DNA from 3 places in the Aneurinibacillus sp. XH2 genome. Region 1 is predicted to be linked to each of the others. Evidence: riboswitches for the same ligand, from Rfam matches in the RefSeq annotation. Region 1 holds a riboswitch; each other region holds the start of a gene.
The links. Region 1 has a riboswitch for cyclic di-AMP ahead of ACH33_RS04935 (LysM peptidoglycan-binding domain-containing protein). Riboswitches for the same ligand answer to the same signal wherever they lie in the genome.

Region 1 (10,102 bases):
ACAACAGATACATACGAGCATGCGGTATATACGCATTATCAGTATAAAAAAGGCGGGCTCTCTTTTCGCTTAACGCTGGCCCGGATGGAGAATGGAAGCGTGCTTTATTTTGTGCAACATACCGCTTCTGACAGAGCAGTCTCCATTCCGTTGCGCATTCTTGCTTTCGATCCTACGGTTGTCAAAACGGCGCAATTGTCAGCAGTTCCAACCAAAACATGGAAACAAAGCAGCTACATTCCGCCTGTCTTTTCTTCGGCTCTTTATGTAGACGGAGAACGCCTGTTTTATCGGATTGGTCAGGCGGAAGCCTATGCGCCCCTCGGTTATACGGTATACAAACAGATAAGGGAAAAGGAGCAGCCAATAAAACACGCGCAAGCCGCGAACGGTCATACGTTTTCCCTTGTTTTGAACGCGGATGCAAAAACGGAGGCTGTTACATGGGGAATGCTGGGAAATCAGCCGCTTATTCGCTGGGACAACGAGCAGGCGGCAGCCAAAGCGGCGTTATTAGAATTGGATAAAGATAAAAAATTAAGAGAAGATGGAGCCTATTATCCGAATGAGTCCACTTACCGTCCGTACGCACCGGGCTCATTCTACCGAAATCCGGCCAATGGAGACGGCTTACACGCCCTTTCCTTCCTTTCCACGGAAGAAAACGGCGCATTTTTCGTCAATCTCGCCACCCATCTCGCTTACGCGGCAGTAAAAAACCAAAACAAAGAAGGATATTGGGAAACACAGCCGAGATCGGAATGGCTTAATAAGGAATATAAAATCGGCTATAAGTATATGGACAACCGGCGGAACGCAGACAACGCCACCTTCCTGCTCCGCTTCACGCAAGCCATGCCAGATGCCGCCGTTCAGCATGCGTTGCGCAAGTGGAACGCATATCTTACACGTTACATCGCTATGCATGGTATGAAGATCGGCAAATACGGTGTGTTTGTACCCGATTATGTAGGAAGCGCGGAAACGAAGCGAACCCATACTTCCCTTAATCATTTGGTCGCGATTATGAATTATCTATACGAAGCTTACTTGCGTGACCAGGATGAAGAAAAAAGGGAACTCGGTAATAAGCTGTTGGCTGGCATTAAAGCTACACAAGAACTCTGGGTTATGCCTAACCATAATCTGTATTATGCGCTCTATCCGAATTTCACGCCGCACCCGTATCCGGACTATCTTGATTTGACCCGCAACGATTTGTTGCTCTCGCAATACTTTCTCACCCGGATTCAAGGTGAACCAGACCCGGTGCTCCAATATTTAATTGACAATAAAAATAAATGGCTAGATAGTCAACAATAAGAAAAATCCCCCCGTTCTATTATCTCGAATAGAACGGGGGTTTACTTAGTTTTTTCACCCGCTTTATACTTGCGCTTTACTGTACTTCTTTTAGCTGTTTTTCCAGCACGAATTTTTGGATTTTGCCGCTCGGTGTTTTAGGCAGACGCTCCACAAAGTAATACTCGCGCGGTCGCTTATATTTCGCCAGTTGGCCGCCGCTAAGAAGAAAAGCATCCAGTTCTTTGCTATCCACCGCACTTCCCTGTTTGGTTACAACATAAGCAACAACAATCTGTCCCCATGTTGGATCTGGCTTGCCTACCACCGCCACCTCCAGCACCTCTGGATGTTCTATCAGCCTGTCTTCCACCTCACGCGGAAAAATATTTTCCGCTCCGGAAACAATCATATGGTCAATACGATCACGAATCCAAATATATCCATCTTCATCATACGAAGCCATATCCCCAGTATGGTACCAGCCGTATGCCAGCGCTTTCTCCGTCGCTTCTGGCCGCTTGTAATATTCAAGCATCATACACGGACCTCTTACGATAATTTCTCCAATTTCTCCCACGCCGCATATGTCGTCGGGGTGTGAAGGACTGCCGTCTTCCCGCGTGCGTACAATTCTCACTTCGTGCGTCATCACCGCTTTGCCCGCCGATCCGGCCCTGGCCAACTGTTCATCCGGGTACAGTACGGTTACCACCGGCCCCATCTCCGTCAAACCATACATCTGCACCAAATCTGCACCCACCTTCTCCTGAAATTGTCTAATAAGTACAGGTGCCATCGAAGCGCCGCCATAGCCAAGCAAACGCAAAGAGGATAAATCATATCTTTCAAACGAAGGATCGTTCAACAGCATATTCACCATCGTCGGCGCTGCGAACAAATGGGTAACTTTTTCTTTTTCGATCGTCGCCAGCACTTCTTCAGCCTGAAAGGAATGAAGCAGAACATTTGTGGCTCCCACCTGCATGCGCGGAAAAAACGATGTATGCAATTCAGCCGTATGGTTGAGTGGAGCCACGCACAGGCCAATATCATTTTTGTTAAGTCCCATGCATTGCATCATCAGCAAATTATGGTGTACCATATCGCGATGCCGGTGAAGCACGCCTTTCGGCCGCCCGGTTGTCCCGCTTGTATACATCATGATATATAAATCATTTTCATGAACTTCAACGAACGGCGCACGATCCTCACTTTCCTCCAACAATTCATAAAACGAACAGGCATAGTCCGGAACTTGCTCATCAACAAAAATATAATATTCAACCTTAACGCCAAGCTCTTTTGTTTTGTGAACCGTCTCTTTCAGCTGCTCCTCATATAGCAAAACTTTACTGTTGGCATCGTTTAAAATATACTGCAACTCGTAGGCGGTTAGGCGATAATTAATCGGATTAAAAACCGCACCGATTTTTGCAGCTGCGAATAACGCAACCACAAACTCGCTCGTGTTGTACAAAAATACGGAAACAATATCTCCTTTTCTTACACCGAGCCCAATAAGGGCATTTGCAAAGCGATTTACCTGCTCATCCAACTGCTTATACGTCCATACTTGATTTTTACGCCGGTATATCAAACCGATCTTCTCCGGATAATTCCGGGCTGTCCATTCTACTAACTCGCCAACGGTCGTACTCATCCTATCCCCCCAAAAGCATTAAAATCATTCCTCTCCTTCTTCTATTGCAAAAATAAAACCAATTTTCTGACTTATTAATGCTAAAGTGTTGTATCATTAGCAGTGTGTATTGTTTTCAATAGAAACAATACATTTCTAAAAGAAATAATTCATATCAAAAAGAAACAATATTCCTCTATGCACTTGACTTCATTCAGATATCGGCGTTCTCATAGTGAAAGAAGGGGAAAGGGAGAAGAAAAAACAAAACGTGCTTCTTACTTCCAACTTTCCTGCCTTCTAACCATAGCTGAAACGCTGAAATAACAAATAAAATGTTTATGGCTGCTTTACGTAACGTTTGTCTTTCATAAACATTCGCCAGAAATATAAAAATCCCGGGGTTAGAATCGCAAAGCAGACAATGTAGGAAACAAACAGCGCCCGGAACGTATCTGGATGAGTAAAAGCGGACTCAATGGTAACGTGCGGATACACGATATAGGGCAAATGAGCTTTTCCATAAGCATAGCTGGCAAGCAAGTATTGTACCACGATGCCAAGTACCGCCACACGGGGCTGACCGGGCAATGAAGCGCGCTTTCCTCCCGGCCACCACAACGCCGTATAGCCGATAAAGAACGCTACAGCCGATGCAATAAGCAGCCAGAAATGATGTAGCAAATTTTCATACAGCCATAAAGCCTCACTTTTCATGGATGTAACGAGTGCCAGCGCAGTAAAAAAAGAAAGCGGGCCATTCAAAATGGCGTCGCGGCGATATAAGCGGTATGCTTCCATTTCACCCGCGACCCTAGAGTAATCGGATAGCAACAACGAAGACAAAAAGAATGTACTGCTGATGGCAAAAGCCATGTACGAAATCCCGCTTGCGCTTGTCAACAATTTCCCAAGCAACAATTCCTCATGCCCATTTATTACTTGAATAAATCCTCCCTGCGTAACGGGCAGAACAAGAATGAGCAATGCGGGAATAAACAGACCGCTAATGCCAGATATAATCGCAAGCTGCCTTTCATACCCTTCCATCGAATGTGAATATACAAGAAATGCGCTGCGGATAGCCAAAAGCAGCAGAATTAAGCTGCCAGGAATCAGCAGTACCGTGCCCAGCGTAAATGTGGCACCGGGAAAAAAACTCATCAGCCCGACCACAATAAGTACAACAAACACATTCGTCACTTCCCACGAAGGGGATAAGTACCGGTTAGCGATATTGGTTGCCCTGTTCTGCCTCCGGTTCATGTATATCATAGACCAAAAACCGGTGCCAAAATCAATAGATGCAGCAACTGAATACACGAACACAAACATCCATAACATAGCAATTGCGATCAATTCATTACTCATATTCCTCCATCCCTTCCTTATTCCTGTACCTCATGAACCGAGAGACACTTTCTCCAAATCTTTAACAAGCGGATGGCGTTTGAAATAGTGGCGCAGCACAAACACGGTCGCCAAACCGAGCAGTATATAAATCCCAACAAACAGAACAAATAAAAACCCGATATTGCCTGCCTGAGTAACGGAATCAGCAGTCAAAAGCGTCCGGTACAACACCCATGGCTGACGCCCGGTGCAGGCAAAAATCCAGCCACACTCAATTCCGATCATTGCCAACGGTCCCGTTACAATAAACAACCACATCAACCAGCGCGGAAACGTTTCCCGCCTCAGTAAATGACGCCAAACAAATCCAATGATAGATAGCGCAAGAAGCAGGCCACCGATGCCGACCATCGCGTTGAACAATATATGCACATAAAGTGGCGGCCAGTATTCGCGTGGAAAATCGTTTAATCCGGCTACTACCTCGTCAAACCGGTTGCCCGCAAGAAAACTGAGCAGCCCCGGAATCTCGATCGCATACTTGACACTTCTAGTGGCTTCATCCGTATAACCACCGATCGCCAACGGAGCATACGGCTGCGTTTCAAAAAGTCCTTCAGCGGCCGCAAGTTTCTCCGGCTGGTATTTGTGTAGCATTTGCGCCGAATCATGACCGTTCAGCGCCGTGCCAAGAGAAAACAAACCGCCAACGGTAAGAGCCATCATTAACGCTTTGCGGTGAAATAAAAATTCCTTACTTCCCCTGTTACTCTTCAACAATTTAAACGCTGCAATGGAAGCAATCGTAAATGCGCCGGTCATGTAAGCAGACAAAGTAACATGTCCCGCCGATACAAAAAAACTCGGGTTAAAAAATCCAACCCACGGATCCACATCAATCACTTCGCCGTTTTCCATCCTAAAACCGGCGGGCGTTCCCTGAAATGCATGCACATTTGTAATCAGGATCGCGGATGCTGCCGCACCAATCACTACGAATATCATGCTTAGAATGCGCATAGACGCGGACAACCGATCGGCCGCATACACATAAATGGACATGAACAACGCTTCCAACAAAAAAGCGAAAATCTCAATCTGAAACGGAAGAGCAACAACCTTCCCAACGACTTCCATAAAACCAGGCCACAGCAAGGAAAGCTGAACACCCGCAATGGTGCCGGAAGGAATAGCCACCCCGAGAAGCACCGCAAATCCTTTCGTCCAGCGTTGTGCCATAATGCCATAGTCTTTGTCTTTTTTCCACTGGCGCAAAACTTCTGCTGTTAAAATCATCAGCGGAAGCCCCACGCCAAGCGTAGCAAAAATAATATGAAATCCCATTGTCGTCCCAAACAACGCCCGGGCTAGTTGCAAATCATCCACCGTTTTCTGCTCCTCTCATCTGGAATGCTTTCCACTTTAGTATTGTTTTCCTACACGATAAATATTCTGCATGCATTCCCACCCTTTGTAAGCATACCTATCCAAAAACGCGCAAACATTATACATACCATTACATAAAACGGTGAGAGACATGAAAATTGTGAAGCTTTTCGTTAGCTTAATCGCCACATTGTTATGCTGCTGGGCCACTGTGTTTCCAGCAGCGCCAGCAATCTCGAAATCGACTGCTTCCCCTATTTACCATGTTGACACGAAGCGGAAACTCATTGCCCTTACGTTCGACGATGGCCCCCATCCTGTCTATACGGCTAAGTTGCTAAACATTCTTGACAAATATCATGCCAAAGCGACGTTTTTTGTCGTGGGCCAGCGCGCGAAATGGTATCCGCGTGTGATCAGGGACATTAATCGCAGAGGTCATGAAATCGGCAACCATACGTTTACCCACCCGCGTATGAAGAACATAACTACGGCCCGTTTACGTGATGAAATCCGCAAAACCGATCAAGTCATTTACTCGCTAATCGGGAAACACCCGCGCTTCTTTCGTCCACCCGGAGGAGAAGTAACATATACTGTGCTTCTCAGTTCGACAAAACAAAAACATCCGGTCGTCATCTGGTCATACCACCAAGATACGCGCGATTGGGCACATCCGGGGATCGACTACATAGTTAACAAAGTAACAAGTGGAGCCAAACCGGGAGATATTATTCTGTTTCACGACTCCGGTATCGACCAGACGCAAACATTGCTTGCAGTGGAGAAAATCCTTCCTATTCTTTCTAAAAAAGGGTATAAATTCGTAACACTTTCCCATCTTTTACAAGAAAAAGAAAGATAAAACTTTAAGTACTTATAATTACCAGCGATCCTCTTTTGATTTTTGTGTTATGATGTCGGGGTACAAAAAAGCCGAAACTTCTTTAAATAAAGAAGTGCAGGGGATACTCTTTTGGGGTGAATTGCTTATCAAGATACATGGATAAGCATAGGGTAAACTCCTGAACCCGAACCCGGCAACTAACCTTGTAGGCTATCAGGAGAGGAGAGTTTTTTGTATGAAAAAAAGTTTATTTACCGGTTTACTTACATTAACTGCATGCGTAAGCGCCACCAATATAGCCGCCGGTGCAGAGTACAAAGTAAAAAGAAATGATACGCTGTGGAACATTGAAAAGGCTCATCATCTACCTTTCACTTCGCTTCAGGCTGTCAACCCATCCGTTGATCCATTAAACTTGCAAATCGGTTCTACGATTCAATTACCGGACACCTATACAGCCATGGAAGGAGAAACTTTCTGGACCATCGCGAAGAAGCTAAACGTTCCTGTCCAAAAGCTGCAAGCCGCGAATCCAAACGTAGACCCGCAAAATATTCAAGGCGGCACCGTACTTGTGTTGCCAGAAAAGAAACAAGACGATAAAAAGGCACCAAAAAAGAAAGCGAACAAACCAGCGACCGCAATTGCAGCCAACAAAACTTCCGACAGTCCGTCGGTGAAAACGGCCTCTGGTAAAAAGTTTACCTATAAGCGCGTCATTTTTTCAAAAGCAACGGCTTATTCCGCTGCACCTGAAGAAAACGGCGGGTGGGAAGGTGTGGACTACTTCGGCAATAAGCTGAAGGTCGGTACCATCGCGGTCGATCCAGATGTGATTCCGCTTGGAAGCAAAGTGTACATTACAGGCTATTCCTTCCAGGGGCTTCCGAAAGGCGGTATGATCGCACACGCCACCGATATTGGCGGAGCTATTCAAAACAACCGCGTGGATATTTTCGTGCCAGGCTCACCAGAACATGTAAGTAAGTTTGGCGTTCAAAATATAAAAGTTTATGTTTTAAAATAAGAAACAAACCGCCGAAAAATTTTTTCCCATTTTTCGGCGGTTTGTTTTTATATGTTCGATTAATTTTTCACTGCATTCTCGTTTTTGCGGTAAAATTCATGAAACAACTTCAATAAAGCCCTCTTCTCAATCCGCGATACATATGAACGTGAAATGCCAAGCTCACGCGCGATCTCCCGCTGTGTCCGTTCCTCTTCGTTATCCAGCCCGAAGCGGCCAATAATAACTTCTTTTTCCCTATCATCGAGGATATGAATGTGCTGATAAATTTTGTTTTTTTCAATCTTTAGCTGTACCTTATCTTCGACTTCGTTCGCTTCTGTGCCAAGAATATCGATAAGGGATATTTCATTTAACCAAATATGTTGTATGTGTTGTGCGATCAGATCCATATTCGTGTGTGCATTCCCCGACAAAAAGTACTGGTTAACCCAACCTTTATCCGGTTCAGATGGATTCAATCTTTTTTCTCCACAATTATCCAAAAAATAAAATACGGAACCCCCTTTAAATACAACTTTATACGTTACAGACTTATCATTATCAATAAAAGTCGAACTGAAACAAAAAAACTGGCGTGACTATATTCAGCAGGACAATCCTATCGCGGCTGCACTGCTAAGCAAAATAAGGTACACTTCCAAAGAATGAGTAGAAGCCAAAAAAAGAATTTCTTCGCATGCTGGTGCAGACCCGGCTTGTATGACACTGTGATATGCTCCCCTTTAAGATGCAGAACTCCCAGTCAAAACGTTTAGTCCGGTATCCACCTCTAAACTACCTTTACTTCTTGAAAGTCGCACCCAATAATCCCATTCTTCTCTATTTCTTCCCTAAACTTTTCTGACACAAATACTGGTATCTCATCCCCTTTTAGTTTAATTATATGATTCCCAGCTACATTCTCTTTAGTCAACGCATATTTTTGTACCGAATATATTTTTTCTCCATCTAGTTCAAAAACACTATCCTTTGAATGTTCAAGACAAAGCGCGTCTACCACATTTATAATATTTGCCACAAAATAACCTTCCAGCGGCTCGTTCGTACACTTGTCTATGATTCTAACAGGGAAATACTGAATATTACCCTTTTCTAAACTGTCTAAAACCCTCTTCAATTTAGACGAAACGACAAACCACCCTAAATTATTCGCTAGGTAGTCTGTTTGCCGTTCCCCCTCGTTCGGGTCATAATAAAAAGTGATTCTTTCGTTCCAACTTTTGAAGAGTTTTCCCTCTTTAAGCTGGTATTGCTCTATCCCATAAGTTTCTTCACAATAACACATAATATCGTCATCCGGATGCCTACCTTGATGCGGAAGCAATTCTTTATTCCAAGCCTCATCCAAATCTAAGCCATACTTTTTCGTAATCGCTTCTATTTGCGGTGTATACTTCTTACTTTTATTAGTTGCATAATGATGTACTTGTTCAGGTTTAGCTTTTGGCGTCCCCTTAGGAAAGTCTAATAAACATGACTTTATAAAAAGAGTGGCAGTTCAGTAACTACCACTCATTATATCAACTTACTTTGCTGTTAGGTATGTCAGGCATGATATAAGCGGTTTTATTCTCCATCATGCCATAGATAATATTGACAAGTCTTCTCATAATGCAAATAAGCGCTTGTTGTTTGGTTTTACCTTCTGCTAGCTTTTTCTGATAATACTCGTAAAACACAGGATTTCGAGGAGTTTTACTACCTTTACAAATATGTATTTGTTGAACAGCCAAGTTATAAAAGATAGTGTATAATTCCCTGTTTCCTTTTTTGCTTTTCTGAATAGTTTCCTTGCCGCCCGAACCCATTCGGACAGGGGCTATTCCTGCGTATCTTGCAAGTTTATCGGAATTAGTGAAACGATGAATATCCCCGATTTCTGCAATGAAAGCGGATGCTGTCACCGTATCAATGCCTGGCATCGTTTCAAGCTGAAAGAAATCCTGAAAGAACGTGGCATTTCTCAACGTGAATTGGCCCGGCTCACAGGGCTGCGCCCAAGCACAGCACCATCAGCCATCTTTGTTCGGACAACGTAGACAGAGTTTATCTCTCCACATTGGAAAAAGTATGCAAAGTGCTAGACATCGACATCCAGGAGTTAATCGAGTTGGAGTAATCCTCTCGCTATAGTAATCGGTGGTAGTGAAGAAAAAGTTGCGAAAAAAATTTTTAAAACGTTGAGAAAACAAAGGTAAGGTTTTTGGAGATAAAAACGGTGGTAGCTGATGATTTTTCCATTGTTTATCGTTGATGAAAATCATAAAATAGGACATCTTTTCCAAATTCATTCTGTGCGTACAAGATAACTCAAAAAATTATCATTCAAGGAGTTCGGGAGTTATAGGTATAGATTGTCGGTCTAACGGTTTATTCGACACTATATGCCTATAAAAAGAGCCTCAAGGAATTTCTTGAGGCTCAAAGAATTTAATAAAGTATTTTTTCTAGCACCTTTTCCAAGTTAAGAGTATTATTGCTAAATTCGATTAACATTGTATCTTCATCATAAGCAGGTTCGTAACCTATTATCACTTTAGAA
Region 2 (10,102 bases), 340 kb from region 1:
TAATTTTATTGAATGAGCATTCATTCTTCTCAACATACTACATATGCTTTCTTTTGCCTAGTTTTCTATGCCAGCCTTGCCGCTTTCTCTTTATCCTTCCTTTTTATGCTGTCTGTTTATTCATCTTCTGTTTCCACTCTTACAACCAGCTGTGAAATCGCTTACATCCTTCTTTTCTATTTTACAATATATCACAATACTTTGTTCGATAGAATTATCTTAATTACCCATTTTATTCCTAATCATAAAGACAAAAAAAAATCCACTGCCGTTCTTGCAGTGGAAAAATAAGGGGGAGAAAGAGAGAGAGAAAAATTTTTAAAGCTAATAATTATATTATTCCCAAAAATGATTTTGGCTAAACCTATGCATCCACTATTTCTGAATTTCTATGCTATTGGTTTGTACAGGAGGCACGATACTGGGTGGTTGTACGCCCGGAATTTCGCTTCCTGTCGGCCGTCCTTTGCCGTCATAGTAAAATTGGGGCACATTTCCGACGATAAGCGCGTTTGAAACTGGGATTTCCATTTTTACAATCGCCGGCTGCGTTGCAAAAGGAATTACAATTTTTACCTTTGTCTGGATAATAATAACAACTGTAATCAATACCATGTTAATGCCTGCTTCTTTCATTCTCGGTTCCAATTCGACATGCACGCTTCCGAATGGTACAAGCGTAAGTGGCAAGTCGGGGCCTAGTTGTGCCAACAAATTGCTCTTCAGCGCCTGACCTAGCGGAAGTGTCTGCGGCACCTCTTCTAAGTTTTTCAACGCATGGGTCACATTTTCCATCGTGTCCAACGCAATACGCGTATATTCATTATGGTTAAAAATGGCGGCCTGGATTTTTCCCTCTTTATCTTCCTTTAGCTGCACAAGTTCTTTAAAGTTAACATCTTTAATTATTTTTTGACCGATAGCATCATGAATCACTTTGGTCGCTAGTTGCTCCGTCCGGATGCGGGCGATTTCACGAATGGCCGGCTCTATATTTTTCTCTATATAGTAGAATGTTTGAAAAGTAAGACCCAAAAAAATCAGGAGGGAAATTAAAAACATATATTTCGAAGGGATCGGGGAACGAACGTTTCTTCCGCGCCATCTCTTCCTTCCCATGTTTCCACCCCCTTGCTGCAATATATGCCCAAAGCCGGCAGTCTAGGACTAAAAGACATTCTATCCAGCACCGCTTTTACCAAAGTGGAGCGAACAGAATAGCTTCTTTGTGGAAAGCGGGAGCAAACAAAAAGCCTGAAAGCACCGCTTTCAGGCCGGAAGAAGTATAACGCCACAAAATATACCAATATTACTTTAGTTTACCATAGAGATATGCGCGCGCTTGTTCAATCAACACAGCCGCTTCTGCGCGTGTAATATATTTAGCTCCACGGAAGGTGTTATCCGTATATCCTTTCATCACTTTCTTGTCTACCAGAGCAGAGACGCTGCCGACCGCCCACACCGGTATTTGATTAAAATCATCAAGCTTTTGCGCGGTGTCGACTTTTGTCACATCCAGTTCTAGCAGACGTGCCATCATAACTGCCGCCTCAAAACGTGTAATGGGCTTATTCGGTGCAAACTTGCCCTGATATCCGGTGACATAACCTGCTTGATAAGCGGAAGCAACTTGCTGATAGAACCATTGATACTTATGCACATCGCTAAAATCAACAATTGCATTTTCATTGAACTTGCCAAACGCCTTGTTGGCCATTGTTACAAATTCTGCGCGGGACACTTGTTTGCCTGGTCTAAACGTTCCGTCTTTATAACCGGACACAATCCCTTCTGCTACTAATTTATCCACTGCGGGTTTCGCCCAGTAAAAGTTGTCGAAGTCTTTGAAGTTGGCCGCGGAAGCTACAGAAACCACACTTAGTGACAAACCCATAGCCAACGCTAGCTTGGTAAATTTTCGTTTCATGATGAAAACCCACCTTTCCCTTACTATTTTCATATAAATAAAGCCTGCTTACGCCGCTTTATTTCTACCAGTAATTTTTTATGTTATCACCATCCAATCTAACGTATCCTGATGGCCTTCGGAAGTTAGCAAACCAGTAAATATATGGTTCCCACTTAATTATTTTCTTCGAGCTAAATAACGTGTTTATGGGGGGCATCCGTAAAAAATTAAAAAACCCCCAACCGTCCTTATGGCAGTTAGGAGTTAATAGCAAGATGTATGTAAATAAATACTCCGCTTATTTCAAGATGCGCTTCGCGCCTACATAACGTTTTCCCCAGTAATATTTATCATTAATATCATTAATAGCAACACCACGGCCGCTGGAAGAATGAATAAATTTCCCGTCTCCAATATACATACCCGCATGTGTTACAGGAGCACGACGGGACGTCTTGAAAAATACCAAATCACCCGTACGTAACTGAGAACGAGAAACCGGTGTTCCTCTCTGATACATAGCAGCTGCCGTACGCGGCAAAGAAATCTTTTCTCTTTTGAAGAGATAATTCAAAAATCCGGAACAGTCAAAACCACTTTTGGTGGTTCCCCCCCACTTATAAGGCGTTCCTATTAAACTTTTTGCTATCTCCACAAGAGAATTTTCGGCTGCGGAAGCTGTACGGGTACCTATAGGCGCAAACAAAGCGCTAAGAGCGATTGTCCCAGAAATCGCAAATATCATAATTTTCTTTTTTTTCATAGCCTAGTTTTACTCCCTTCATGCCTACGAGGTTAGTTGACGGGTTAAGAGGAGAAGGTCTCTTTCCGCTTGCACGGATCCACCCCAAAAATAAATTGTCCCCCGTTCCACGTTACTGTGGATTCGGCAAGTAAAATTTTCTATATAATAGGCCACCTCTTATAATTAAGGAAATCTTTTTCTTTCTATCTCTTTCCACTAACAACGTTTACAGTTTATCGAATTATATCGAAAAAGAGAAGAATTAGAAGAAAAAGTTCACAATTTAGACACATTTTGTTGAATTTTTTTGCAACCTATCGAAATATATCTGTATATTAAGCTGATGTTTACTCGATATGAAAGGAAACGGGGCAAGCAACACGCTGCCACGGTCTATCCGGTATGCCTATCATGTTTGCGCCGTCTCTAGCATAGCAAAATGCGAAGGCTTTCTCTTCATGTTTTCCCCTCCCTTTCCCTCTCGCTCCTGCTCTTTCGATTCACTTTACGCAAACAAAAACCCCTGCTTCCTCTTGGTTAGAAGACACGTTTTCTGACAAAACCATATATATAATGAAAGGACATTCTATCGAGATTATCGTAAAATTACGGTAAAGCATTCTCAAAAAGGAGATGAGCATATGAAAGCTCCCTCGCGAACTGACGTTTCTCCCGCCCTTTGGACCCGGGATTTTATATTGACAACCGTATCGAACCTATTTCTGTTTACCAGCTTTCAAATGTTAATCCCAACGCTTCCTGTATATGTGGAGCAAAGCGGTGGCAACGAATTCTCTATTGGGCTTGTTATCGGGATTTTTACCGTATTCGCTCTGCTTGCTCGCCCGTTCGCCGGAAAAGCACTTGACACGCTCGGCAGGAGAAAAGTAATGGCTATCGGTCTGCTTATTTTCATTCTTTCGGTGGCAGGTTACTACTGGACAACAACCGTATTTCTTATTTTAAGTCTGCGAGTCATTCATGGCATCGGATGGGGAATTGCTACCACCTCCTTTGGAACGGTCGTCTCTGACATTATTCCGGCGCAACGACGTGGAGAAGGCATGGGATACTATGGCCTTTCTTCTACGCTGGCGATGGCGCTTGCACCGCTGTTTGGCATCTGGCTTGTAGAAAAAACCGGCTTCGGAATGCTGTTTTTTGTTTCTACATTGCTTGCTGTGATAAGCTTTCTGCTTTCCCAGATCATTCGCTATCCAGATGTTTCTGTTTTCGTTCCTTCTCCGGAGCCAAAACATCGTAACCGACTCGATGAATGGTTAGAGGTAAAGGCGCTATTTCCTTCATTTCTTGCAATAATGCTCGGGCTTACATATGGCGGGATTGTTACCTTTATTACGCTGTTCGGCAAAGAAGCAGGAATTACAAACGTAGGATGGTTCTTTCTGACTCACGCTCTCATGGTTATGATCGTCCGTCCTGTGGCGGGCAAACTGTTTGATCGGCGTGGACACGTATGGATCCTGCTGCCAGGGGCATTCTTCACAGCTGTAGGATTGCTGTTTTTATCTTATTCCAATAATTTGTTGTCACTTATTCTTGCTTCTGTATTCTACGGCATCGGGTTTGGCGCTATTCAGCCGACCTTACAGGCGTGGACGATTAACAGGGTGGCACCCAACCGGCGTGGCGCCGCCAACGGCACGTTCTTCTCCGGATTTGATCTGGGAATCGGCGCGGGTGCTATGCTGCTCGGCACCATAGCAACGGCAACCAGCTACGCGGTCATGTATCGTATTTCGATTGTATTCATGGGACTGTATCTTATAACATATTCGCTTTATCTGGCTAAGAGTGCAAAAAAAAGCGCCTAGGTTCTCATGTTAAGCAACTTATCCATTCACCTCTTCTTCCCGGGCTTGATTGATTTTTTGCGCGATTTTTCCTTTTGTACTGCAACAAAGCCGTTAAAAAGTGGAAAAGAGCACACAACTATCTTGTGTCTTAAGCGACCAAGATGTTTTGTGTGCTCCGCTTAGAGAACAGCTTTGCGATCGAGTTTACTTTTTAAGCAATTAAGCAACAGAAAGAAGGGAAAGTTCGTGAATAGCGAACGGACAAAACATGTAGCCCAACGCCCTAAGCGCTTTTTTATTTCTTCAAATGCCGATCCATCTCAAATCCAGGCAAAGAATGTTCCATATCATGGAAAATACGTTCAAGTTGAAAGGCCACGCTGCGAATTTCATCCTGTGCGTATTCTTCCTTACGCAGCGTCACGAAATGGGCCAGTCCGTACATGTTTGCATAAAACGGCAATCGGCGCGCGTTAGCGTTCAAGACAACATATGGCGCGATGCCAATTAAGCCGTTCTCCACCAATTCATTGTACAATCGGTGCGACTCTGCCCGCATAGTCAGCAATGTATTGATGATGCGCTCCGCTTCTGGCGTGCCGGATGCTTCCACTGCTTCTTGTGGAAGAATCAAGCCGTAACGCGTATCCGGAAGTTGAAGTGAAAAGTCGAACGCACGATGCCGGATAATCTGGTGATGACAGCCTTCGGAGCATGTCACCGCCACACGCTTACCAAATGCGCGCATGATGGCGGGAAGTTCGCTGAATCGGTTCATCTTTGCCAGATCGCCCAGCACCATATCATCCGAGCGTGTAAACGCAAGCGCTGCGGCGTCTTTCGTCACTTCCACAAACGGGCCGTTATACACCGGCAATGTTTCCGGTTCCTGCACACGACGCTGATAAAACTCTGCCATATAAGAGCAAAGATACGGCGTCGCTTCCGTATGGCTGATAAGCGAAGGCAGCACTTCGGTCGTATGCTTGCGAATTTTCTGCGCTATCTCCACCACTTCGCTGCTATACCCTTCATGTGATAGCATTTCCGCAATCGCGTCGGAAATAGCACGAGCATTGCCGGTGACAGCTACGTTTGATTTAGTGGCCAGAGGCAGCACATTGCGCGCATTTTCATACGCAAGCTTTTCTACAGCACTGTCTTTCATGCCAGGGTGTTTTGCTTTAAGCAAGGCAAAGAAAAGCGGAACAAGCTCTTCATATTTCCGAAAGCATTCTTTGCCAAAGGTGATATAGTGTTCCTTTAATTCTGGATGCTGATCCAATTCCCGCGGAACAACGAAGTCCTGCGGCTTCTGGTAGCGAAGGCTAAATTCCGTAAAAGATAGCCATTTCGCCGCCTGCACCGTTTCTAGAATTTCTGTAAACCAGCGAGATACACCTTCAATGCAGAATTGGGCAAAAGCATGCTCTTTAATGCTGGAATGACCGTAATCAACCCCCCACTTCTTCATGAAACCACCAGCATGTGCCGCCGATTCTTTAAACATCGAAATCATGTCAACATCCGGCAAATGCAGCATATCTTCTTTAATTAAATCGTACAAATTATCACGGAAGCTGCGCGGACTGCGGCTTACTTTCGCAAAAACAGTGCCGACAACTTCGGTCGGCACATTCTTAATCGCGTATACGTTATCTTCCGTACTTGTGACATAGTTCTCTAACTTCATATTTTGTTTCACCTCATCCTATAGCTACAAAATTGTATCACATTGCACAATCATCAGCGTTGATTCCCTAGCAAGATCAATCTCGTAGTATGGCTCCGCGCTGCTTCCATCCGGATTTTTAAGAATTCGTACAACCGGACGCCCCGGCAAATCCCGGTTATAATCTACCACAACGCCTGTAGCTCCGTTGCTCAGCGTCACTGCAAGCCCAACTGGGTAAATCGCTACTGTTTTGTGGAATGCTTCAACAACCTTCTTCTCGAACTGGGTTCCAGAACCTGTGTAAATTATCTCCATAGCCTTATGAGGAAGCATCGCACTGCGGTAGACTCTGTTGGCTGTCAAAGCGTCAAACACATCACATACGGCCAACAAGCGGGCATATTTATGAATGTTGTCCCCTTTTAACCCGCGCGGATAGCCTGTTCCATCCATCCGCTCATGATGCTGGTACGCGCAATGCGCGCTCAATAGCGGAATTCCCTGCTGATGGCGCAAATATTCAAATCCATATTCCGCATGTTTTTTCACCTGAAAAAATTCCTGATCCGTAAGCTTACCCGGTTTATACAAAATTTCGCGCGGAACCATTAGCTTTCCGATATCATGCAGCATTGCTCCCATACCGAGTTCGAGTAATTCTTTATCATTATAACCTAATTCTAACCCAACAGCAGTAGCGTAAATGGTTACATTTAAAGAATGGGCATAAACATAATGATCCTGTATGTACATATGACTCAAAAGTCCCATCGCCCTATGGTTATGCTTCAAATCACTAAGAATCGCTTCAAATGCGGTACGAAATGCGGCAAGTGTGCCGGGGGACAGGCGCGCCTTCCACTTCTGTTCCGCATGAATAATCTCATTAAATCCGCGATAAATCATTTTCGCCGCTATTTGCCTCGTTTCAGCCGAAACCGCTTCGTTCCTTTCAACATCCGCAGTTGCTTCATCGTGTATGTATAATGCATAAATTCCTTTTTGTTCTAACCTTTGAATCATACTGCCTGTCAGTATCATGTCGGTATTGAGCAATATAGTTCCCTGATCTGTGCAAATCGGCTGCGCCAATCTCATGCCTGGCCGGCAATGACGAATCGAGATTAATCTCATACTTCTTAACTCCCTATTACTATCTAGTCTCTTTTTCTCATTATACCTATCCAAAGGTAGGAAATATATTGTATAAATGACCTAAAAAAAGCTTTCCTATAGGAAAGCTTTTTTACATCATTGCAAGTATCGCGTCTTTTCCTTTCATTCCCGGAACAATTCCCTGTTCAGCCGCCGCCGTAGTCACCGATTCAAGGGGCGCCTCTAACAATTGCTCAATAGTCCTCACGTCCAGCGCGCGGCCCGCAATAATTCCCCTGCTTGCCAGTCGTTCATTCAACAGGGCAATATCAAGTGCGCCACACATAATATATCCTTTTTCTGTCGTTATGATTAACAAATTCGTTTTCGGAAGCTGGACGGAGACCGCTGTGACCTGATGGCCATTCAACAGCAAAGGCCTCATCTCAATCATAACATTTTTTTCCTCCTTGTGCCTTTTCCTTTCCCTTAATACAATATGTCATCAGCCCAAGGAGAGTGACTCATTAATGATATCTTTGCTGTCTCAACGGTTCTGGACGAACGTCTCCTACACCTTCCTCGGCCATTTTCATTCGCAGCATTTCCATTAAATAAAGGCCAAGCATCTGATAAATTTCTGTTTCCTGCATCTCCTGAATCCACTGCAACAATTCTTCTTTGCTCTGCCCGTGAAGAAGACTCATTACAATAGCCGGAACGTCTTCTTCCTCTCCTACCAGTTTGTCGCGATAAAGGTTGTAGATATTATCGACTAACTTCATGAATGAAACTACCCCTTTCCTATCTGTCCGCCGGTACAGGCAGTTCTTTTTCTATATGCACATGACTTCGTACTTGATAAACTGATACACTTTTGCCGTTCATTGTCGTAGTATAAATATGGAAACATCAAACAAGATGTATATAGTATTCCCTGTTTACTCAGCATACCAATGCCTGTTCAACGATTTTTCCAGCGCTTCTTTCGTACGTAATTGCTTCTCCAGAACATCGCGCAAAAACTCAGGGAGATAAAATTTCGTTCCCAATCCTTTTTGGAAAGTAGGAAAAACAATCCCAAAAGTAAACATATCAATTGTTCCAACAGAATACAACTGTTTTTTCCGTAACGGGCGTCCTTGTACCTCTACTCGAACGATTCTTCGGCCTACCGGTGCCAAAGGATTGTAGTAAATATCGGCCCCATCCACACACAAACATCCAAGCACTTTGCCTCGGAATCCAAATCCCTGGATTTGTTTTTTTATAATTTCCTCATTTAGGGACTCTTCCAATATGTCCAGCAATTGCTCGCCTGTCAGTTTCATCCGGCAAGGATTAATCGGATGCGGACAAAGTGAAAGAATATCCTTACGGGTTATATTTCCCTTCTCAAGGGAAAACAAAAGTGTACCTGAATTGACAATTCCGATTTCTGCATCGACCCAAGAACGCAGTCCAGCCGCAAGCAAATTCCCCAGCGGTGATTCTTCTTCCCATGATACAGGAAGATCGTATTCTAAACGAGCAACGACCTCTCCCATAACCTGCTCAGCATGCCTTCTGTGCCTATCAACAATCCGTTCCACTTTCCCGTCCGGTTTGTATAGGTGAGTGGGTAAACAACGGGCCTCAAGTTTACAAATCGTTTTTTTTAGCTTGTCATATGTAATCGTGACATGTCCTATATTCTGCCCGAACTTACCTGTCTGGCAAACAAGCGTATGGTTTATCCGTTCCCCTTCTGCAAGGTACGTATGTGTGTGGGCGCCCAGAATAACATCGATTCCATCAATATTACGGGCCATTTCCACGTCCCATTGATAGCCGACATGAGACAGCACAATAATGATATCAACATAAGGCCGAATGCTAGCCACCTGTTCGGCGACGACACGCGTGGGATCAAGCGTGATAAATCCTAATAGCTTATACACTTCGGGAAAAGAAGCGGTAACTCCAATCCAGCCAACCGTAAAATCACCGTACTTTGTAATCGTATAGGATCGTAAAAAAGGTGGAGGCTGTTTCGTTTTTGCATCCAGCAGGTTAGCACAGATGACAGAAAAAGCCGCGTTCCGATACAATTCATTAAACTTCGGTCTCGGAAATGTAAGTCCTTCATTGTTGCCGATGGTAACAAAATCATACCTGGTCTCATTCAATACGTCCACATTGACCTGTCCCCAGGTGGCTTCTGTTTGTAGCCGCATCCTGTCCATGTGGTCGCCCAAATCTACCGTAACGACGGGGTACCCTTGCTTTTGTAGTTCAAGCCGGAGCTGTTTCAAGCCTGTTGCGATGCGTGCCATCTCTTCAAAATGGCTGTGCAAATCATTCGTGTGCAATATATGCAAGGTGTTTTTTTTGTTTAGCCCCATACACTTCCCCCTTACACCAGTCCTTGCCAAAGCATGCGAACAGCGATCAGCAACAATACAAAACGAAGAATACGCTCAAGCCATTTTCCAGAAAGCTTGCGCGACAAGCGGCTTCCGAGATTTCCGCCAAGCCAGGCGCCAGGTGCGGTGGCAATAACTGCGCTCCATACAATATGTCCAAGCGTAATATGCGTTACGCTACCTACAAGCGAAGAAAGCAAAATGACAAACATGGATGTCGCCGCAGCCACATGAGGCGGAAAACGGAACAGCACAAGTAAAAACGGCACAAGCAATGCTCCCCCACCAATGCCAAATACACTGGATAGAATGCCGACCAAAAAAGCGATGCCGATAGCAAGAGGTTTAGAATATCCATATGTATATACATGACCACTTATATCCGTGTATGTTCTTGTTGTTTTCCAGTGCCCATTTTTGGGCCGCAGTTTCGAACGGTACGTTAAGATGAAC
Region 3 (10,102 bases), 150 kb from region 1:
TGAAAATAACCTATTCCGATTAAAAGCAACCTAATCGTTTCTTTTGCTATGGAGAAAGATAGGGACATTTCTTTATTCTGCTTTCTTACCATTCTGAAGTTCCAAGTCATTGCAATATATTCCAATGACAATATGCTAATTATTACACCTTCGTAGCCAAAGCCAGGAATGCCCACAAGAGCGTAACTGAGCAATATCGAACAAACGGTGCCGGCAACAAGTCCTATCATCGGTTCTTTTTTTTTATCTTGCGCCCATAAAACGGTTGTGGTTATCTCCCTTATTCCCGTAATCAGAGGAATAAGGGAAAGATAACGAATAGCTCCTCCTACAGAAGAGTTGCCAAACAAAAGCATCCCGAGTTCATACCCATAAAAAAATAAGAATAAAGATGAGCTCAGCCCCCACATCCATGTTAGTTGGATTGCTAACCGAATACGTCTGAAAACTGCCGCGCTTTGTTTCTCTTTCCACTCTTCTGCAATTTTGGATACCAGCGTATGAGATAAGGCGTCTGTAACTAAAGTTGGAAGGTACACGATTATGGTTGCCATTCCGGAAATCTCTCCAAAGATTCTGGTAGCTTGTGATATGCTTAGCCCAGCATCCTGTAGCCGATGCGGAATAATAAGCGCATCCAGAAATTCGGATAATGGTACAATCAGGCGGGTAACCAAAATAGCCATGGCCATTTTCAAATAACATGATATATCAGGTAGTATAGTAAGCCTCTGCGACCCAAAATTTTCCTCGCTTCCATATGTTTGCCAAACACGGAATCGAAACATGACAAGCAAAAATACCAACGCGCTTGCGGCCCCCGTAAACGCACCAAATACCGCTCCTCCTACAGCAAAGTCATTTCCATATCCTATCCAAAGCGTCGTAAGCGCCAGCATGGTGACCACACGAGTGATCTGTTCCACCACTTCCGAAGCGGCAATAGAACCATAATGTTCCACCCCTTGCAGAAATCCTCTCATCAAACTAAGGAGTGGGACAATGAATAATGCCGGTGCGATATATTGGATGGGCACAGTAAGATGACTGTCTCCCATAAAATCAGCGATGGCCGGTGCAAGCATATACGATGCGCTGCCGATAGCTGCCCCGATAATCATTAAAAGAAACGTGGTTGCTTTTAAAAGAACTTTTCCCTGTTTTTGATTCTTTGCCGTCATAAAAGCAAGAGCGGTCGGAAAGCCTCCAGAAATAAAGGTGAGGAGAAAACCATAATAAGAATAGGCGATCTGGTACAATCCTACTCCTTCTGCTCCTACTATCATATGAAGACAGGCTAAGAAGTGATATGGACAAACATTTGTTTTTACTTAGACGAACTTTTTTAGCAATCATAACTGGTGCTTTAATTGATATTTACCTCATGCAGATATTAAATGGGAAAAGCTAGCCTGCATTGGTTAGCTTTTTTATATAAAGTGGGATTATAGAATATTTTAATGATTTAAAAAAGAAATGAAACTTTAATGATTAGAAATTATGTTAATTAGTCAAAGAAGAATTTTTTAGGGGTGAGTGAAGGTGCACATTATTTCAGCAGTCATCCAAACGGTCAGTGGAGTTTTTTTTGAAGAAAATTCCATATGAAAACTCGCGGCTTCAATCGTGGGATGAAAGATGATTGCTCTGCCATCCATTTGCTACAATATGTTCAATGATTTGTCAATATATAGAATGGTTTTAACTTAATATAGTATCCCATTCCGCCGTTATATTAATTTAGGAATAAATAAAATATGAAAGGGGTTAGATAATGAATTGTAAATATGTTCATGAATGAAGATGAACATATACCAAGAAAATGTTGATTTGTAAAATAGGAGGAAAAAATTGTGGGAAAGAACATTGCAGACAAAACATCAGGGGAAATTAAATTTATTCCTTTGGCCATAATTATCGCCATCGGTTTAATTATCTGGTTTATCACACCGCCGGAAGGGATAAAACCTGATGCGTGGCATTTACTTGCTATTTTTGTAGCAACCATCGTTGGTTTTATTATTAAACCGATGCCGATGGGAAGTCTTTCTATCATTGCTATTACTATGACAGTTATAACAGATATAGTACCTCTTAAAACTGCACTATCAGGATTTGGTAATGGTACCATTTGGATCATTGTATGTGCAATTATTATTTCTCGCGGTGTTACAAAAACGGGATTAGGTTCTCGTATTGCTTATATATTTGTGAATAAATTCGGAAAGAAAACACTAGGTCTTTCATATGCGCTGGCGTTCACTGACCTTATACTTTCTCCAGCCATGCCCAGTAACTCTGCTCGTGCAGGTGGTATCGTATTTCCGATTATTTCCGCTTTGGCTCATTCATTTCATTCAAAACCTGAAGACGGGACAGAGCGGAAAATCGGCTCGTTTTTGATAAAGACTGCATTTCAGGTCAACGTAGTGACATCCGCTATGTTTATGACGGCGATGGCAGCTAATCCACTTATTGTATCAATGGCTAAAGAAGCCGGCATACAAATCAGTTGGAGTGGTTGGATGCTCGCAGCTATTGTCCCTGGTCTCATTAGCTTACTTATTATTCCTTGGTTCATCTACAAGATTTATCCGCCAGAAATTAAAGAAACACCAAACGCGGCAAAATTTGCGATAGAAAAATTAAAAGAAATGGGGCCGATGAGCAAAGCAGAAAAGAGAATGGTTTTTGTATTTGTAACGGTCTTAGGGTTGTGGATTTTTGGTGAAAAGATTGGCGTGGATGCTACTACAGCTGCGCTTGTCGGTGTGTCTTTACTTCTTCTTACTCAAGTATTAACCTGGACAGATGTTAAAGGTGAGAAGATGGCATGGGATACACTTGTATGGTTTGCCGCACTTGTTATGATGGCAGGGCAACTAAATAATCTTGGGTTAATCTCTTGGTTTAGTAAGGAAATTCAGGGATTAGTATCAGGTATGTCTCCAATGGTAGCCTTGTTAGTATTAGGTATGGCTTATTTTTATAGTCACTATTTATTTGCTAGTGCAACTGCACATGTAAGTGCAATGTATGCTGCATTTCTTGCGGTATCTCTTACTGTAGGAGCACCGGGAATGTTTACGGCATTAATGCTCGCGTTTTTCAGTAATCTGTTTGGTTCTATAACTCATTACGGTTTTGGTCCAGCCCCCATTCTCTTTGGTCCTGGTTATGTATCAGAGGGAAAATGGTGGGCTATAGGATTAGCCATCTCAATTATTAATATTATTATTTGGCTAGGAGTTGGCTCCCTTTGGTGGAAACTACTTGGTTTATGGTAGATAGAGTCTTAAAGAAAAATCTCGCTATCTAAATGGGTGGCGGGATTCGTTGCTACAGGTCTTCCAGAAACAACCCGTTTGTATGATTTACAACACACTTGTGCCACATAATTTTCACCAAAAATAACCTGGCCTTGCGCCGGGTTATTTTTGGTGGCTACTAAATGAAAGTGGAGCCATGTTTGCCATCATGGAGCATGAAAATTATCCTCCCCCTGGATGCTTTAATTTCTATGTAGATGATGTTGATACACTTTGAGAACAGGTGAGAGATAAGGGAGAAGTAGTGGAAGAATTATTTTCCACTGCATATGGAATCAGGTTATAATATTATTCCGAATCGCTGCTTCAAGATTTCGTTTCTTTCTTCGGAAGACAAAATCATCCGTTTAGTTTTTATGGAGTTAATTGTCTCGATTAGTGAATCACCCGAAATAGTGATTCGACCATTAGGTGTAGCAAGAGAACAGATAAGTTTTTTCGTGAAATGAGACTCCGAAGAAGTTTGCTGGTACTGATTCATTTCATAAAACTCGTCAAGTTTACGAGGTTTTTTCGTGAATTTAAATTCTGTAATCCATTCATTCTGCACTAATTTCTGGAAACATAAGGTCTCGGAATTTGACTCACTCGTGATACGGTACGAACCACTGACATCGGTGACAATGTCTCCCGAAAGCTGAAGAGGGCTACGCACGGAATCACCAAACCCGACATCGACGATATAGTCTTTTTCGAGGTGTACTAAAAGAGCCATGTGGTCGAACTCAGGGCCATATGTACCATCACCGTGATGAACCCGGCCAGAAACCAGTGACACAGAGAAACCCACATTTTGTAGAAGCCAACCTAACAGTCCGTTCAATTCATAACAATATCCTCCTCGTTTACTTACAACAATTTTTTGGTAAATTGCTTCAAGGTTTATTTCAATAGGACGGGAGTTTATGATGTCCAAGTTTTCAAACGGGACGGACAGCATGTGACGCATTTGAATGAATTGAAGCGACTGGTAATCGGCGTGAATGTCTTCAATATCAACACCAATACGTTTGAGGTACTCGCGTACGTTCAATCAAATCTCCTCCTATGCTTAACAACTTTTCACGTTGTGTATCTGCCATCCAGAAAATATCACCTCTATAAGTATATGATACACACTTTATTCCCTCAAGAAAATTGATTTGTGTTGATAAAAAATTTTACTACATATATGAAGCGAAAGCAGGAGCAGAGCTTGATTTTATCAAAAATTAGGAAGATCTTCGGTTCTTTTTATTTTTGGGCAAGTCTAATATATTAACTTAATGTGCATATACCGGGACTCATTATTGTCGGAAATACATGGGGACACACCCATCCCTTTACTAATGTACCGCTCGTCTTTATACGGTAAGGTAAGAAAGGATTCAATGAATGCCTAGTCCATCAATTGGAACGGGGGAATCATTTTATGGGGTGAAATCGTGTATACGATCGGGCACCTTTCAACCGAACCCGTCAGCTAACCTCGGAGGCATGGGAAAGGGAGAGTGTAATAATTTGTTAAAACGCATGATTACTATTGCAGGAATGACTGGGGTTTTGCTTACCGGAATGAGTAACTTGGTACCTCAACAAGCTCAAGCACAGCAAGTTGAATCACAGCAAGGCGAAGCATATACATGGCCTCACCAGGTGAGCACCAAACAACAGACAGATCCATTTACAAACAATAGGCCAACGCAAAGTGCTAATTTAACTACTGGGTCAGCAACAGGACTTCAGATCGCTAATTATGCCAAACAGTTTATCGGTATACCGTATGTACATGGAGGAAGATCCCCGCAAACCGGATTCGATTGTTCAGGATTTACTTCATATGTGTACAAGCATTTCGGCATCTCGATATCAACTGGTCCTATCGGACAACTGAAACAAGGCTACCAAGTAAGCAAATCCGATATGCAGCCTGGTGATATTGTCTTTTTCCATTCGGGATCACGTAGCGGCTATCACGAAGGAATATATATCGGAAACAATCAGATGATTCATGCACCTGCTCCAGGTAGAGGTGTACAAATCACCGATCTAAGTTCGTCATGGTGCCAAAGCCACTTTGCACAGGTACGCAGATACTTTTAGTTTATAAATCACTTTTCTTTAAAAGAGAGAGCACTGAAAAACGATTGCATTTTCTGTGAACTGAGTGTTGCTGGATTATTTCCAGTGGCATTCTTTATTTTTGTTAACTTTAACTATTCACTTTGTTAACATACGGATTCATTTATAACGAATGGTTAAACTCATAAATGTTTCCTTAGTGACATAAAGCTAGGGGATTTAATTGCTTATTAGGAAATACAAGAAAAAGCACCCATCTTCCGCTTTACGGAAAAAAGTCGGGTACTTTTTCGGTGCTCTCCCGTTTAGGTGGAGGGGCTTTAGATTCTTAGGTTTCAATGGATGGATTAACGCATAAAGCCAATTGTCTTTTCTTCATTTTTCTTAGATTGTATTAACTCTTTCTTTATTTCATTAAATTCTTCTTCCGAGATTATATTTTGTTCTTTAAGCTGTGATAGCCTAAATATTTCTGCGGAAATAGAAGAAGGTTCTAAATTATGATAGTGAATATGGTTGTAGTATTTTTGATTAATATATTTCTCTTTTGCTTGCTGTAATTCTTTTATGAAATCATGTACTTTTTCTGACGAAGGAATATTTTCAAAAAAGACAATGTCTGTTTTATGATCAGATAAAGAAGTATAAGTATTATAATTAAACCAAAACATTATCCAAAAAAAACATGAGATAGGTGAATAAAAAGTCAAAGAGTCTAGCGCTTCTGCTTTATCAGTGTTAGAACTTGCAAACAAATAGTCCCATGCCATCATGGCACTTATTAACGTAAAAATGATAGCTGCAATAAAGGATTTTTTAGGGAATACCGAGAAAGATACCTGATTTTCAGGAATATCTTCGAATTTAATAAGTTTGTCATGCTTAAAGAAAAAGCGTTTATAACCATATAATAGTCCATTTTCAGTGATTTTAAAGGTACGTATAACAAACTTGCTTTTTTGTACTAACATTGTGTATTCACCGCCCATAATATCAAAAGTTACTTTAATAGTAATTATAAAGGAAATCAAATCCTTAATAAACAAAATATAGTATAAATTCTGGAGGAAGGGGATTTCTCGCGTGCCATGGTAAAATAATATTAATAGTAGAATCGCCATGATAAAAGAATTACATATTTTTCAACTATGATGATGGGCATAGATAAAATTATTGTGTAAGGGTGAGGTGTAAATATTCAAAATGGAAATAAGGGACAGTTTTGTCTTAGTGGCCGGATTTGCTCAGCTCCCTAAAGGGACTCCAATTTTTGAAGTGCAAAAATCAATCGGGTGTATTCTTGTTATTGATACAGAAACAGATATTATCGTAGACTGTACTTTTACTTTTATTCGAGATATTACTAATGACTTTATTTCGGCGCTACTTCGTGGAAAATCTATTACACGAGACATCGATGAAATTATTAATACAGTCGAACGCAGATTTATCGTTCCGCCAAAAAAAGCCGTCATACAGGCCATTCTTTCAGGGTATAACCGATATATTGAATTAGATAAAGAAAATGTAAAAAATTAATTAAAACAAAGATGTAAGGGATTGCAATTTACAGAAAATTTTTATATAATTTATTTAAAGTATAATCTTTATATTTACGTTGTTAACTGGGCGATTTGCCGAGGACGGGGCATGAACCCAGTCTCAATAAAGCAAATTGGTAGCCAGTAGAAACGAAGGTTCTGGAAACGATAGGTTTCTTATGGACTTTAGTTGCTACTGGCTTTTATTTTTACAATAAAACGAGAGGAGAATCATTATGGAATTTGGTTTATTCACAGTATTTGACAACTACAAAAAAATGTTCAATCGTACCCCTGAACAATTTTTTCATGAAGTCTTAGAACAAACAGAATATGCAGACCAATTGGGTTACAATTCAGTATGGTTTGCCGAACATCATTTTAGTGAATACGGAATTTTAACCACTCCGCAAATTTTACTCGCTGTAGCGGCACAGCGAACAAAAAATATTCGCCTTGGTATTTCTATAGTTACTTTGCCATTCAAAAATCCTATTCAAGTAGCCGAAGATTACGCTTTATTAGATGTATTGAGCAATGGTCGAATAAATTTGGGGTTTGGGAGCGGCTATCTTCCTCACGAATTTGCCGGATTCAACGTCGATCCCGCTGATAAGGCGCTTCGATTCAATGATGCTCTAGCTGTTATTGAAAAAGCTTGGACTGGGGAAAAATTTTCCCATTCAGGAGACTATTATCAATTTTCTAACATTAAATTAGAGGTACTGCCAAAACAGAAAAAAGTGCCGATTTGGATCGGTACACTAAGCCGCAGGGGGGCAGAATTTGTCGCTAAAATGGGATATAACATTATGGGAGTCCCTTATGTCGCCAGTAACTCTTTATCAGAGTTAAAAGAGATAATTGATAACTATAAAGAAGCATATCATCAGGCCGGACATGACGAAAGTGAAATAAATATTCCTTTAGCAGTTCACACGTTTGTAGCCGAAACACGCGAAGAAGCGGAACGAGTGTCTAAAAAACATGTAAATCTGTATTTAGATACCCGCCAGTATGGAAGAAACGCTACATTTGAAGATCTTGAAAAACGCGAACATTTACTCATTGGCACCCCTGAAGATGTCATAAACAGACTCAGGAAATATCAAGAAGCTGGCTGTGACCATATTATGATGCTCATGAACTTTGGAGGGCTGCCACATAAAGAAGTGTTGAAATCTATAGAAATAGTGGCTAAAGAAGTGATGCCTGCGTTTAAAAATGATACCATCAAACGAAAAAGTGTTGTAACGGAAAATAGTCACATAGTTACTTCTTAATTTTAAAAGCAAAGGGGTATCATCTGGAACACAAATTGGTTTGATGCTCACTTCATATCTTGAAAAAGTCGGCAGTATCATTTGCATACCAAAAATGATATTATTGACTGTTTTAAATTTATAGACCTGATCTGAGGAGGATGGGAGATATGAGTGAACAATTCATAGGCACGAATCAAATCGAGTTAAAGAAAAATGCAAACGCAATAGATATACGAAACAATACTGTACCAGCCAAATTAACATATCTTGTCTTGGCCATCTGTTTCTTCGGAATTATGGCAGAAGGCTATGATTTAGGAATTTACGGCGCTGTTCTTCCTAAGTTATTGGAAAGCAAAGAATGGGGGATTACACCTGCACAAGCGGGGGCGATTGGTAGCTACGCCCTTATTGGAATGTTAGTTGGAGCTATAGCGGTAGGTACAATTACGGATTTAATTGGACGAAAATGGACATTTATATGGAGTATCGCTCTGTTCTCGATTACTATGGCTTTATCAGCAATAGCAACATCCGCAGAAATGTTTGGTGTCTTTCGTTTCATTGGAGGAATTGGTCTCGGCGGAATTATCCCAACAGCATCGGCGTTAACGATCGAATATTCTTCTAAGCATCGTCGATCCTTAAATTATGCAATAATGTTTTCAGGATATGCTATAGGAACTGTCATCGCTGTATTATTGTCACTAGTATTACTTACAGCATTCGGTTGGAGAATTTTGTTTTGGATAGGGGCTATACCTATTTTGGCCGTTCCGTTTATTATCCGGTACTTGCCTGAATCAGTAAGTTTCTTGCTTTCACATCGTCGTGTCCAAGAAGCCGAAGATATTTGTAAGCGTTACCAGATGGATTTCTCTGAAGAGTATACAAATAATGATTCTGAAAAGCAAAATTATAAGAGCCTTATGTATGGGTTATCAACTTTGTTTTCCAAAAAATTTGCAAGGACTACGATATTATTTTGGATTACTTATGTAATGAGCTTTTACTTAATTTATGGATTAAATACATGGTTGCCGCAAATCATGCGTCAATTAGGCCACTCGCTTGGTTCAAGTCTATCATTCTTGCTTACGCTCAATCTTACTGCGGCGATAGGGGTCATTTTAGGCGGTGCAATAGCTGACAAATGGGGGTCAAAGAAGGTTATAGGTCTCTCTTATTTCCTGGCTGCTTTAGGAATGTGGTTTGTTACCATAACTAAATCTGAAATACTGGTATATTGTTGTATTGGTATAACAGGGATTGGTACAATAGCAAATACGCAATTATTGCATGCTTATCTTTCGAAATACTTTCCTGCCACTGTAAGAGGTACAGGATTAGGATGGGGGCTTGGTGTCGGTCGAATTGGTGCCATATCCGGACCGATATTGATTGGCCTGTTTATATCCATGGGATTTAATGAATTATTTAGCTTTTATACGTTCGTTGTCGCCGGAATTATAGCTACAATAGCAATATTCTTCATATCTAACCGTCATCATAACGAGATTATATAAAATGAAATGAGCGTAATTAAAATCCATTCTTTGATCGGTGGCTTTTTTCACCAGACGAGTGCTAAGAAAAATTAAAACTTTTGTTATTCTATAAGATAATTTATGCGTTTTTTGGGTCAACCCAAGGTTGGAGGTGAAATGATGGCAGGAGTTGTGTTGAGCTTCTCATTCATGAACGAACGGGCAAAATGGTTGAAGACATATAGGATATGTAATATAATAAACAATGGAACGTAAAAACACGGTCTGGTTGGTAGTCCAGGCGCATTGGTGATTTGGATTTACATATCATCAATGTCAGTAATCTTCCCCCCTCGGGATGTCCATCGTTCCAGCTATGAGTTTAGAGGGGGAATTAAGATGAAGTTTACTGTTTATTT

Region 2: another riboswitch for cyclic di-AMP. It lies ahead of ACH33_RS03300 (C40 family peptidase); the one in region 1 lies ahead of ACH33_RS04935 (LysM peptidoglycan-binding domain-containing protein).
Region 3: another riboswitch for cyclic di-AMP. It lies ahead of ACH33_RS05685 (C40 family peptidase); the one in region 1 lies ahead of ACH33_RS04935 (LysM peptidoglycan-binding domain-containing protein).

What each region holds. Positions count from the first base shown of each region.
Region 1 covers NZ_CP014140.1:1,012,241-1,022,342, reverse strand. The annotation lists gene ACH33_RS04960 (hypothetical protein) at 1-1,323, shown strand, start outside; gene ACH33_RS04955 (fatty acid--CoA ligase) at 1,400-2,965, opposite strand; gene ACH33_RS04950 (cytochrome d ubiquinol oxidase subunit II) at 3,284-4,315, opposite strand; gene ACH33_RS04945 (cytochrome ubiquinol oxidase subunit I) at 4,346-5,683, opposite strand; gene ACH33_RS04940 (polysaccharide deacetylase family protein) at 5,835-6,548, shown strand; cyclic di-AMP (ydaO/yuaA leader) riboswitch at 6,608-6,757, shown strand; gene ACH33_RS04935 (LysM peptidoglycan-binding domain-containing protein) at 6,766-7,557, shown strand; partial or broken gene ACH33_RS04930 (sigma-70 family RNA polymerase sigma factor) at 7,617-7,910, opposite strand; partial or broken gene ACH33_RS20030 (DUF4351 domain-containing protein) at 8,110-8,205, shown strand; gene ACH33_RS04925 (AHH domain-containing protein) at 8,330-9,043, opposite strand; partial or broken gene ACH33_RS04920 (transposase) at 9,081-9,497, opposite strand; partial or broken gene ACH33_RS18570 (helix-turn-helix domain-containing protein) at 9,468-9,679, shown strand; gene ACH33_RS04915 (hypothetical protein) at 9,991-10,102, opposite strand, start outside.
Region 2 covers NZ_CP014140.1:672,709-682,810, reverse strand. The annotation lists gene yunB (sporulation protein YunB) at 376-1,119, opposite strand; gene ACH33_RS03305 (S-layer homology domain-containing protein) at 1,310-1,930, opposite strand; gene ACH33_RS03300 (C40 family peptidase) at 2,211-2,675, opposite strand; cyclic di-AMP (ydaO/yuaA leader) riboswitch at 2,683-2,814, opposite strand; gene ACH33_RS03295 (MFS transporter) at 3,299-4,492, shown strand; gene ACH33_RS03290 (FAD-dependent thymidylate synthase) at 4,770-6,167, opposite strand; gene ACH33_RS03285 (HD-GYP domain-containing protein) at 6,192-7,283, opposite strand; gene ACH33_RS03280 (YunC family protein) at 7,396-7,698, opposite strand; gene ACH33_RS03275 (DUF6154 family protein) at 7,772-8,029, opposite strand; gene ACH33_RS03270 (bifunctional metallophosphatase/5'-nucleotidase) at 8,186-9,628, opposite strand; gene ACH33_RS03265 (sulfite exporter TauE/SafE family protein) at 9,640-10,102, opposite strand, start outside.
Region 3 covers NZ_CP014140.1:1,163,067-1,173,168, forward strand. The annotation lists partial or broken gene ACH33_RS05670 (oligosaccharide flippase family protein) at 1-1,301, opposite strand, end outside; gene ACH33_RS05675 (anion permease) at 1,854-3,287, shown strand; gene ACH33_RS05680 (arylamine N-acetyltransferase family protein) at 3,610-4,362, opposite strand; cyclic di-AMP (ydaO/yuaA leader) riboswitch at 4,695-4,821, shown strand; gene ACH33_RS05685 (C40 family peptidase) at 4,842-5,411, shown strand; gene ACH33_RS05690 (SHOCT domain-containing protein) at 5,738-6,361, opposite strand; gene ACH33_RS05695 (DUF3870 domain-containing protein) at 6,594-6,929, shown strand; gene ACH33_RS05700 (LLM class flavin-dependent oxidoreductase) at 7,168-8,214, shown strand; gene ACH33_RS05705 (MFS transporter) at 8,364-9,722, shown strand; gene ACH33_RS05710 (YjdF family protein) at 10,083-10,102, shown strand, end outside.